DNA from 2 places in the Devosia sp. A449 genome. Region 1 is predicted to be linked to the other one. Evidence: predicted binding sites of a transcription regulator. Region 1 holds the regulator's gene; the other holds the start of a gene.
What was found. Region 1 encodes PhoB, which activates phosphate uptake and scavenging genes when phosphate is short. Its sites were predicted from a motif close to TGTCATNNANCTGTCAT; they were not measured.
Positions count from the first base shown of each region.

Region 2: the regulator PhoB is predicted to act here: its motif matches at 3,965-3,981, upstream of phnC (phosphonate ABC transporter ATP-binding protein).

Region 1 is NZ_JBTMWU010000003.1:635,725-641,596, forward strand. It holds gene ACX3OW_RS12335 (aldehyde dehydrogenase family protein) at 1-574, shown strand, start outside; gene ACX3OW_RS12340 (MFS transporter) at 752-2,377, shown strand; gene phoB (phosphate regulon transcriptional regulator PhoB) at 2,545-3,246, opposite strand; gene phoU (phosphate signaling complex protein PhoU) at 3,396-4,106, opposite strand; gene pstB (phosphate ABC transporter ATP-binding protein PstB) at 4,133-4,915, opposite strand; gene pstA (phosphate ABC transporter permease PstA) at 4,986-5,872, opposite strand, start outside.
Region 2 is NZ_JBTMWU010000004.1:196,957-202,828, forward strand. It holds gene ACX3OW_RS13405 (carbon-phosphorus lyase complex subunit) at 1-782, shown strand, start outside; gene ACX3OW_RS13410 (alpha-D-ribose 1-methylphosphonate 5-phosphate C-P-lyase PhnJ) at 779-1,660, shown strand; gene phnK (phosphonate C-P lyase system protein PhnK) at 1,657-2,433, shown strand; gene phnL (phosphonate C-P lyase system protein PhnL) at 2,436-3,137, shown strand; gene ACX3OW_RS13425 (DapH/DapD/GlmU-related protein) at 3,134-3,751, shown strand; gene phnC (phosphonate ABC transporter ATP-binding protein) at 4,037-4,852, shown strand; gene phnD (phosphonate ABC transporter substrate-binding protein) at 4,914-5,822, shown strand.

The DNA of each region.
Region 1 (5,872 bases):
CACCGAAGGCATCCACGACAAGTTTGTCGAGGCACTGGCCGAGCGGACGCGCAATCTGCGGGTCGGTCATGCGCTGGACGCGAATTCCGAAATCGGGCCGGTGGTTGACCCCAGCCAGCTCAAGCAGGACACCGACTATATCGCCATCGGCAAGGCCGAAGGCGCCAAGCTGGTGGCCGGTGGCGAATTGGTGAAGTCGGCGACCGAAGGCTATTTCCTGCAGCCGACGCTGTTTACCGAAGCGACCAATTCGATGCGCATCAGCCGCGAAGAGATCTTCGGGCCGGTGGCTTCGGTCATCCGGGTCAAGGATTATGACGAAGCACTGGCCACGGCCAATGACACCGAGTTCGGCCTCAGCGCCGGCATCGTCACCACCTCGCTGAAATATGCGACGCATTTCAAGCGCAATGCCGAAGCCGGTATGGTGATGGTCAACGTGCCGACCGCCGGCGTCGATTTCCACGTGCCGTTCGGGGGCCGCAAGGGCTCGAGCTACGGCCCGCGCGAGCAGGGCAAGTATGCGGCGGAGTTCTTCACCGTGGTGAAGACGGCTTACACCGCAGCCGGCTAATCCGCGCTGCGATGAGTTTGACCCTCGGGCCCGGCCCGAGGGTTTTTTTATGCCCGAGCGTTTTCACATAGCGGACCAGCCACTTAGTGGCTGGCGAAGCAGAGCATTCTCTCCCATTGTGGGCTTGGTTCGGCCACATGGCGGAGCTAGAGGCGATGTGAAGCGGGAGAGTGCGTAATGGCTGAGCGAATGTCCGTGCTGGCACCGTTTAAGCACGAGACCTTCCGGCTGCTGTGGACGGCGACGCTGGTATCGAATCTGGGCGGGCTGGTGCAGTCGGTGGGCGCCGGCTGGATGATGACCACGCTGACGGACTCGCACAACATGGTGGCGCTGGTGCAGGCGTCGACCACGCTGCCGATCATGGTATTTTCCTTGGCCTCGGGTGCGCTGGCCGATAATTTCGACCGCCGCATCGTCATGATCATCGCCCAGATCGGGCTGGCGCTGGTTTCGGCGGTTCTGGCGGTGATGGCGTTCATGGGGCTGCTGACGCCCTGGCTGTTGCTCAGTTTTACCTTTCTCATCGGCTGCGGCACGGCGTTGTTCAACCCGTCCTGGCAGGCTTCGATGGGCGATATCGTGCCCCGGCACGACCTGCCGGGCGCGGTGACGCTCAACGCCATGGGCTTCAACATGATGCGCAGCGTCGGCCCCGCGGTTGGCGGGGTGATCGTGGCGCTGGCCGGTGCGGCGGCCGCCTTCGCGCTCAATGCGCTGAGCTATCTGCCGCTGACGGTGGCGCTGCTGCGCTGGAAGCCGGATTACGTGCCAAACCGGCTGCCGCGCGAAGATTTCGGCAGCGCCATCCTGGCGGGGCTGCGCTATGTGTCGCTGTCGCCAAACCTGACGACGGTGCTGTTTCGCAGCTTCCTGTTCGGGCTGGCTGCGGTGTCGATTTTGGCGCTGCTGCCTTCGGTGGCGAGTGAATATGTGGGCGGCGGCCCGATGGTCTATGGCACGCTGCTGGGCTGCTTCGGGCTGGGGGCGATTGGCGGCGCGTTTCTCAATGGCCGTATTCGCGAGCGGTTCAGCAATGAAGTGATCGTGCGGTTCGCCTGTGCCGGCTTTGCCATCAGTTGCGTGGGGCTCGGGCTGAGCCGCGATCCGCTGCTGAGCCATCTGGCGCTGCTGCCCGCGGGCGGCTGCTGGGTGCTGGCGATGTCGCTGTTCAATGTCTCGATCCAGCTGTCGTCGCCGCGCTGGGTGGTGGGGCGGGCTCTCTCGCTGTATCAGACCGCCACGTTCGGCGGCATGGCGATGGGTAGCTGGGTCTGGGGAGCCAGCGCGGATGGCTTCGGGCTGGGGGCCGCCCTGGTGATGGCGAGCCTGGTGCTGCTGGTGTGTGGGCTGGTCGGGTTCCGGCTGCCGCTGCCGGAGTTCAATTCGCGGGACCTCAACCCGCTCGACACCTTCAATGAGCCGGTCCTGAAACTCGATATGCGACCGCGCAGCGGGCCGATCATGGTGATGATCGATTATCGCATCGCCCAGGAAGACATTCCGCGCCTGCTCTCGCTGATGGCGGCGCGGCGCCGCATCCGTATCCGCGACGGGGCCAGGCAATGGGCGCTGCTGCGCGATCTTGAACATCCCGATATCTGGACCGAGTCCTATCACGTGCCGACCTGGATCGACTATGTGCGGCACAATCTGCGGCGCACCAAGGCGGATGCGGAGAATAGCGAGCAGCTGCGGGCGCTGCATCGGGGGACCGAGCCGCCGAAGGTGCATCGGCTGATCGAACGGCAGACGGTGCCGCTGAGCGATGATACGCCGTTAAGGGATATTCCGGAGGTTTGAGGGGGCACCCCTCAGACGTGTAGAGATTTGGCCCACCCACGATGTCACCCCGGCCTTGAGCCGGGGCCCAGCCTGAAATGGAACCGGTGGCTGGATCTCAGGATGGGTCCCGGCTCAAGACCGGGATGACACCGCGTTTTGGGGTGGGATGGTGCTCACCCGTGGGTTTACGCCACCTGGGCGAAGCGTTCGTCGAAGGCGTAGCCGGCGCCGCGGACGGTGCGGATCGGGTCGGTGTCCTTGCCGCGATTGATGGCGCGGCGGAGGCGGCCGATATGCACGTCGACGGTGCGCTCATCAACATAGACGTCATTGCCCCAGACGCCATCGAGCAATTGTTCACGCGAATAGACGCGGCCGGGGTGGCGCATCAGATATTCGAGCAGGCGATATTCGGTGGGGCCGAGATGGACGTCGCGGCTGGCGCGGCGGACGCGGTGGGTGGTGCGGTCGAGTTCGAGATCACCAACCTTGAGCGCAGCAGTAACCAGATTGGGATTGGCGCGGCGCAACAGCGCGTGGATGCGGGCCATCAGTTCGGGGACCGAGAAGGGCTTGACCACATAGTCGTCGGCCCCGGTGGCGAGGCCCCGGACGCGCTCTTCTTCCTCGCCGCGGGCGGTGAGCATGATGATCGGCACGCGGGCGGTTTCCTCGCGGGCGCGGAAGCGTCGGCACAGTTCGATGCCGGAGATTTCGGGCAGCATCCAATCGAGCAGGATCAGGTCGGGCAGCTTGTCCTGGACCGCCTGCTGGGCCTCGTCGCCGGTTTCGGCGGTGACGACGGCAAAGCCTTCGGCTTCCAGATTATAGCGCAGCAGGATGGCGATATCGCCTTCGTCTTCGACAACGAGAATGGTGGCGGGCATGGGGGGCTCCCCTTGGGCCGGCGCGCCGGCGTTCGATTTGTATCTCCCTCCCCCTTGAGGGGAGGGCTGGGGAGGGGGTGGTTTGGCGGGTCACTGATGGACCCCCACCCCCGACCCCTCCCCTCAAGGGGGAGGGGAGGAAAGGCCGATCAGGCCTTGAGCTGGGTGCGTTGCAGTTCCTGGACTTCGCTGGTGAGCTGCTTGCCGGTCTGCAGGTAATAGGCGCGCTCGGCGATGTTGGTGGCGTGGTCGCCGATGCGTTCGAGGTTTTTGGCGCAGAACAGCAGATGGGTGCAGGGCGTGATGTTGCGCGGGTCTTCCATCATGTAGGTCAGCAGCTCACGGAACAAAGACGTGTGCATGGCATCGACCTCGTCGTCGCGGTTGCACACTTCGATGGCGGCGGCGGCGTCGCGGCTGGCATAGGCGTCCAGCGCATCCTTGATCTGGCGCAGCACCAAGGCCGTCATGTTCTTGACGCCGTTATAGAAGCTGGGCTGCAGATTGAGGCCTTCGAGCTTGAGCGAGCGGCGGGCCAACTGCTTGGCCATGTCGCCGACGCGTTCGAGGTCATTGGCGACGTGGATGGAAGTGATGATGGCGCGCAGGTCGGACGCCATGGGCTGGCGGCGGGCGATCATCGAGACGGCCATTTCGTCGATCTGGCGCTGCATGTCGTCAATGCGCTGATCGGCGATGATGGTGAGGTCGGCCAGCTCGCGGTCGAGCTTGAGCAGGGCCTTGGTGCCGTTCTCGATGGCGACTTCAACCTGGCCGCCCATCTCGGCGATGGATTGGGCCAGTTGCGTCAGCTCGTCGCTATAGGCGGTAACGATATGGTCGGTGCCAGTCGGGGACATGGGTAATTCCTCTTAGGGCGCGGGCGTTAGCCGATGCGGCCCATGATGTAATCCTGGGTCTGCTTGTTGACCGGATTGGTGAAGATGTCTTCGGTGACGCCTTCCTCGATCAGATTGCCCAGATGGAAGAACGCGGTCTTCTGGCTGACGCGGGCGGCCTGCTGCATCGAGTGGGTGACGATGACGATGGTGTAGTTTTCGCGCAGCTCGTCGATCAGCTCTTCGATGATGGCGGTGGCGATGGGGTCCAGGGCCGAGCAGGGCTCGTCCATCAGGATGACTTCGGGACCGACGGCAATGGCGCGGGCGATGCAGAGACGCTGCTGCTGGCCACCGGACAGACCGGTGCCGGGCTCGTTGAGGCGATCCTTGACCTCGTTGAACAGGCCCGCCTTGCGCAGCGAGTTGACGACGATTTCGTCGAGGTCGGTCTTGGAGCGGGCGAGGCCGTGGATTTTGGGGCCGTAGGCGACGTTTTCGTAGATCGACTTGGGGAAGGGATTGGGCTTCTGGAACACCATGCCGATGCGGGCGCGCAGTTCGACCACGTCGAGGCTGGGATCGTAAATGTCTTCGCCGTCGAGCTTGATGACGCCGCCGACCTTGGCGCCGTCAATGGTGTCGTTCATGCGGTTGATGCAGCGCAGGAAGGTGGACTTGCCGCAGCCGGAGGGGCCGATGAAGGAGGTGACGGCGCGGTCGGGAATGTCGATCGAAATGCCGAACAGGGCCTGCTTGGCACCGTAATGCACGGTGACGTCGCGGGCGGTGAGGCGGATCGGGCGGTCGAGGGCGTCGATGGGGTTCATTGCGCTATTCACTGATTGCTGGGTCATCTTAACCGTGCTGGCGACCATATCCATTTGGGATGTCCTTTAGCTAGGCGCGCTTTTCGAGGCGCGAGCGCAGGTAGATGGCAACGCCGTTGAGGCAGATCATCACGGCAAGCAGGACCATGATGGCGGCGGCGGTGCGGGGTTCGAAGAAATTGCGGTTTTCATTGCCCTGCCAGAGGTAAATCTGCACCGGCAAGGCAGTGGCCTGATCGAAGGGGGTCATCGGCACCTGGGCGACGAAGGCCTTCATGCCGATCAGCAGCAGCGGCGCGGTTTCGCCCAAAGCATGGGCGACGCCGAGAATGGTGGCGGTCAGGATCGAGGGGAAGGTGACCGGCAGCACGTGATGGAACACCATCTGGGTCTTGGAGGCACCCATGCCGAGCGCAGCCTGGCGCAGAGCCGGGGAGACGCCAAGCAGCGCGCCGCGCGTGGCGATGATGATGGTGGGCAGCGTCATCAAAGTGAGCACCAGACCGCCGACGATGGGGGCGGAGATCGGCAGATGCATCCAGTTGATGAACACGGCGGCGCCGAGCAGGCCGAAGACGATGGAGGGCACGGCGGCGAGGTTGTTGATATTGACCTCGATGAAATCGGTCAGCCGGGATTTGGGCGCGAATTCTTCGAGGTAGATGGCGCTGGCGACCCCGATGGGCACGGCCAGAACGATGACGATCAGCATCATCCACAGGGTGCCGACGAAAGCCCCAAGCAGGCCGGCGGAGGCAGGCGCGGCGCGGCTATCGACATTGGTGAAGATCGACCAGGCAAAGCCGTTGGAGACGGTGCCGTTTTCCTCAAAGATATCGATGAGGGCGCGGGCGGCCGGGGTGAGCTGCTGCTGGGCGTCGCCGAGCGAGCGGTCGATATTGCCCTTGATCCAGTTGGCGGCATTGGCCGAGGCGAGCAGGTCGACTTCGACGGTCT
Region 2 (5,872 bases), on a different contig from region 1:
GCCGCATCTCGGCCACCTTCAAGGACCTGCCGGGCGGGCAACTGCTCGGCCCAACCTTCGATTACACCCACCGCCTGCTCGATCCATCCATCGTCGACGGCGATGTACCCGCCCCGGTGACCCGCGAAGCAGAGACGGAACAAGCGCCCCGCGTCACCGATCTGCTCGGCCGCCAGGGGCTGATGGAGCCCGATGGCGACACCGATCCCGAGCGCGAAGTCGGCGACCTGACCCGCGAGCCACTGGATTTCCCGCTGGACCGCGACTTGCGGTTGCAGGCGCTGGCGCGCGGCGACGAGGGCTTTTTGCTGGCGCTTGGCTATTCGACCCAGCGCGGCTATGGCCGCAGCCACCCCTTTGTCGGCGAAATCCGCATCGGCGAAGTTGATGTGGAATTTGAAGTGCCCGAGCTGGGTTTTGCGGTCAACCTCGGCCGCATCCGCGTCACCGAATGCCAAATGGTCAATCAATTCAAGGGCTCAGCCAAGGTGGCGCCGCAGTTTACCCGCGGCTACGGGCTAGTGTTCGGCCAGGCTGAGCGCAAGGCCATGGCCATGTCGCTGGTCGACCGGGCGCTGCGCGCCCGCGAATTCGGCGAGGACGTGGTGGCCCCGGCGCAGGACGAGGAATTCGTCATTTCCCACTCCGACAATGTGCAGGCGACCGGCTTCGTCGAGCATCTGAAACTGCCGCATTACGTGGATTTCCAGGCCGAACTCGACCTGATCCGGCGCATGCGCGCCGAACACGATGCGGCTGAACTGAAGGAGGCCGCGGAATGAACGCCGTCGCCCAATATAATTTTGCCTATCTCGATGAGCAGACCAAGCGGATGATCCGCCGCGCCATTCTCAAGGCCATTGCGGTGCCGGGTTATCAGGTGCCGTTTTCCAGTCGCGAAATGCCGATGCCCTATGGCTGGGGCACTGGCGGGGTGCAGGTGACGGCGTCGATTATCGGGCCGGAAGACGTCCTCAAGGTGATCGATCAGGGCGCCGACGACACCACCAATGCGGTGTCGATCCGGGCGTTCTTTGCCAAGGTCACGCAGGTGGCGACCACCACCCACACCGCTGAAGCCAGCATCATCCAGACCCGTCACCGCATTCCCGAGCGGGCGCTGAGTGCCGGGCAAATCCTCGTCTATCAGGTGCCGATCCCCGAGCCGCTGCGCTTCCTCGAACCACGCGAAACCGAGACCCGCAAGATGCATGCGCTGGAAGAATATGGACTGATGCATGTCAAACTCTATGAGGACATAGCCCGCCACGGCCGGATCGCCACCACCTATGCCTATCCGGTGAAGGTGGCTGGCCGTTACGTGATGGACCCCAGTCCGACGCCCAAATTCGACAATCCGAAAATGCATATGAGCGAAGCGCTGCAATTATTCGGCGCCGGACGTGAGCACCGGATCTATGCGGTGCCGCCGCACACCGAAGTGGTGAGCCTCGATTTCGAGGATCACCCCTTTGCCATCCAGCATTTTGACGAGCCCTGCGCCCTGTGCGGCGCCGAGCAGGTCTATCTCGACGAGGTGATTTTGGATGATCGGGGCGGGCATATGTATGTCTGCTCGGACACCGACAATTGTGAAGAACGCCGCGCCGCCGGCCATATGGGCGTGCTGGGCGTGGACCCGATGGAGGCGACGAAATGAGCACCGAACCGCTGCTTCGAGTCGAAGGCCTGAGTAAATATTACGGCAGCCGGCTGGGCTGCGCCGATGTGAGTTTTGAGCTGTGGCCGGGCGAAGTGCTGGCCATTGTCGGCGAAAGCGGCTCGGGCAAGACCACGCTGCTCAACTCGCTGTCGGCAACGCTGGAGCCCAGCGCCGGCAAGACCATGTATCGGATGCGCGACGGGCAATGGCGCAATATCTATGAGTTGAGCGAGGCCGAACGGCGCTTTCTGGTGCGCACTGACTGGGGTTTTGTGCATCAGAACCCGGCCGACGGCTTGCGCATGACGGTGTCGGCCGGCGCCAATGTGGGCGAGCGGCTGATGGCCGTGGGCGATCGCCATTATGGCCATATCCGCGACACCGCGCTCGACTGGCTCGGCCGGGTGGAAATCGCCGCCGATCGGATCGACGATCAACCGCGCGACTTTTCCGGCGGCATGCGCCAGCGCCTGCAGATTGCCCGCAATCTGGTGACCGGACCGCGCCTGGTGTTCATGGACGAGCCGACCGGCGGGCTCGACGTCTCGGTGCAGGCCCGCCTGCTCGATCTGCTGCGCCAATTGGTGGGCGAATTGGGGCTGGCGGCGATTGTGGTGACCCATGATCTGGCCGTGGCGCGCCTGCTAAGCCACCGCATGATGGTGATGAAGGACGGCCATGTCATCGAGGCTGGCCTGACCGACCGCGTGCTGGACGATCCGCGCGAGCCCTATACCCAGCTTCTCGTCTCTTCGATTTTGCAGGTGTGACCATGACCGCTTTATCCGTCCAAAATCTCGCCAAGACCTTCACCATGCATTTGCGCGACGGGGTGATCTTGCCGGTGGTGGAAAATGTCAGCTTTGAGGTGGCCGCCGGCGAATGCGTCGTGCTGGGCGGGCCATCAGGGGCGGGCAAAAGCTCGATCCTCAAAATGGTCTATGGCAATTATGGCGTCGATGCCGGCGCCATTCTGCTGCAGCACCATGGCGAAATCATCGATCTGGCGACGGCCGAGCCGCGCCTGGTGCTGACTTTGCGCCGCGATTCCATCGGCTATGTCAGCCAGTTTTTGCGCACCGTGCCGCGGGTGTCGGCGCTCGATGTGGTGGCCGAGCCACTGGTGGTGCGCGGCACCGACAAGGCTGAGGCACAGGCCCGCGCCAGGGAGCTGCTAGCGCGGCTCAATCTGCCCGAGCGGCTATGGAGCCTGCCGCCGGCGACCTTTTCGGGCGGCGAGCAGCAGCGGGTCAATATCGCGCGCGGCTTCATCACGGACCACAAGGTGCTGCTGCTCGACGAGCCGACCGCCTCGCTCGACGCCACCAATCGGGGCGTGGTGGTGGCGATGATCGCCGAGAAAAAGGCAGCGGGCGTAGCGCTGCTGGGGATTTTCCACGATGAGGAGGTGCGCGAGCAGGTGGCGGACCGGATTGTCGACGTGATGGCCTTTGCCCCGAGGATTGCCGCATGACCCGGTTGAGCGAGAAACCCTCTGTCCACCCGACCGCCAATGTCGTCGGCTCGACGCTGGGGCGCTATACCGAGGTGGGCGCGGGCAGCAGCGTGTCGCGTTCGACGCTGGGGGATTATTCCTACTGCGTCGAGAACACCCAGATCGCCTATGCGCAGATTGGCAAATTCGCCAATATCGCCAGCCATGTCCGCATCTATGCCTCGATGCACCCGATGGAGCGCGCCTCGCTGCATCACTTCACCTATCGCTCGGCCTGGTATTTCGAGGGCGAAGCGGACGATCAGGAATTCTTCGACTGGCGGGCCGGGCAGGGGATCACCATCGGCCACGACACCTGGATCGGCCATGGCGCGGTGATCATGCCGGGCGTGACCATCGGCAATGGCGCCATCATCGGCTCCAACGCTGTGGTGACCAAGGATGTGGCCGATTTCGCCATCGCCGTGGGCGTTCCGGCGCGGACCATCAAGCAGCGCTTCAGCGACGATGTGGCCGGGAGGCTGGATGCCTTGGCCTGGTGGGATTGGGATCACGAGACGCTGCACGCCGCGCTGCCGGATTTTCGCAAGCTGGGGATCGAAGCATTTCTGGAGAAATACGAGGGTCGATAGTCGCCCCAACCCCGATGTCATCCCGGCCTTGAGCCGGGACCCATCTCGAGATGTTACCACGGCCGCAAGGTGCCAATGCTGGCCCTGCGGCCGTTTTGCGTAAAATGACCATCTCAGGATGGGCCCCGGCTCAAGGCCGGGGTGACACGGTGGGTGGGGCAGCACAGCAGCCCAAAACTCGGCCACATCGTCCCCTGTGCATGGTCACACAACCGTCATCCAAGTGTTATCCCAGCTTCACGTCGCCCCCCTAGGTCTGCGCCAACGTAACGGCGAGGGCGCCAGATGCTCAAGATTTCCAATGTTTCGCGGCGCTTCGGCGACAAGCTGGCCGTCGATGCCGTGAACCTCGAAATCCCCCAAGGCCAGATGGTCGGGGTGATTGGACGCTCGGGCGCCGGCAAGTCGACGCTGCTGCGCATGATCAACCGGCTCAACGACGTGTCCTCCGGCTATATCGATTATGACGGGCTGCGCGTCTCGGATCTGCGCGGGCAGGCGCTGCGCAACTGGCAGCGCGATTGCGCCATGATTTTCCAGCAGTTCAACCTGGTGCCCCGGCTCGACGTCATCACCAATGTGATGCTGGGCCGGCTCAATGGCCGCAATCCAGTGCTCAACCTGCTGCAAATGTTCTCGCCCGATGAGCAGCTGGCGGCGCTGAAGGCGCTGGAGCGGCTCGATATTGCCCAGACGGCGTTGCAATGGGCGCAGACCCTGTCGGGTGGCCAGCAACAGCGCGTGGCGATTGCCCGGGCGCTGATGCAGGGCCCCAAAATGATCCTGGCTGATGAGCCGATTGCCAGCCTCGACCCGCGCAATGCCCAGATCGTCATGGACAGCCTGCGTGACATCAATGCCGAAGGCATCACCGTCATCACCAATCTGCACACGCTGGATACGGCGCGGGCTTATTGCGAACGCATCATCGGCATGAGCGCCGGCAAGGTGGTGTTCGACGGCACGCCGAACGAGCTGACCACCGATGTGGCCCGTACCATCTATGGCGCCGACGGGCTCAAGGAAGCCTTCTCCGAGGCGATGACGTCCACCGCCATCGCCCCCATCACCCTCAAGACCAGCGCACCTGCCGCGCATTAACCGAGTTCCGCAGCCCGCTTCGGGCCTGCCGATCAACCCGCGTCCCCAAAGGAAATCATCCATGACCGCGATCCGCACCCTCCTGCTGGCCTCCGTGGCCCTCTCCATGTCCACTGCCGCTTTCGCCCAGGACGTTTCCGTCCTGCGCATTGGCCTTGACGGCGGCGAGAATGAGAGCGACCAGATCCGCCGCTCCGAATGCGTCGCCGAGCCGCTGAAGGCCGCGACCGGCGTCTCCGAAGTGCAGTTCTTCCCGTCGCCCGACTACAATGGCGTCATCCAGGGCCTGCTCGGTGGCACCATCGACATCGCCATCATGGGCGCCTCGTCCTATGCCGCCATCTACCTGCAGGACCCCAACGCCGTTGATCCGGTGCTGACCACCAAGCAGGACGACGGTTCCACCGGCTACCACACCATCATGGTCGCCCGCGCTGACTCCGGCATCACCGATCTTGCCTCGACCAAGGGCAAGAAGCTCGGCTTTGCCGATCCCGACTCCACCTCGGGTTTCCTCGTCCCCAACGTCGCGCTGCCGGTCGATCTCGGCGGCCCGATTGCCGATTTCTACGGCTCGACCGGTTTCGGCGGCGGCCATGAAAACCTCGTGCTCGGCGTGCTCGACGGCACCTGGGATGTCGGCACCACATTTGGTTCAGGCCAGGGCGAATTCTCCGAGGGCTACACCTCGGGCAACCTGCGCATCATGGTCGACAAGGGCCTGCTCGACATGGACGATCTGGTGGAAGTCTGGCAGTCGCCGATCATCCCCAACGGCCCGCTGATGGTCTCCAACAAGCTGTCCGACGAGATGAAGGCCAAGGTCACCGCCTTCTTCACCGGCCTGCCGGCTGCCGATTTCGAGTGCTTCGACAGCTTCACCAGCGGCGGCTATGTCGATTTCGCTCCGGCCAATCAGGCTTTCTACCAGACCATCATCGACGCCCGTAAGTCGGTCATCGGCGGCTGATTTTATCCTGTAATGGCGACGCTCCGGCGTCGCCATTTTTGCTTTCCGAA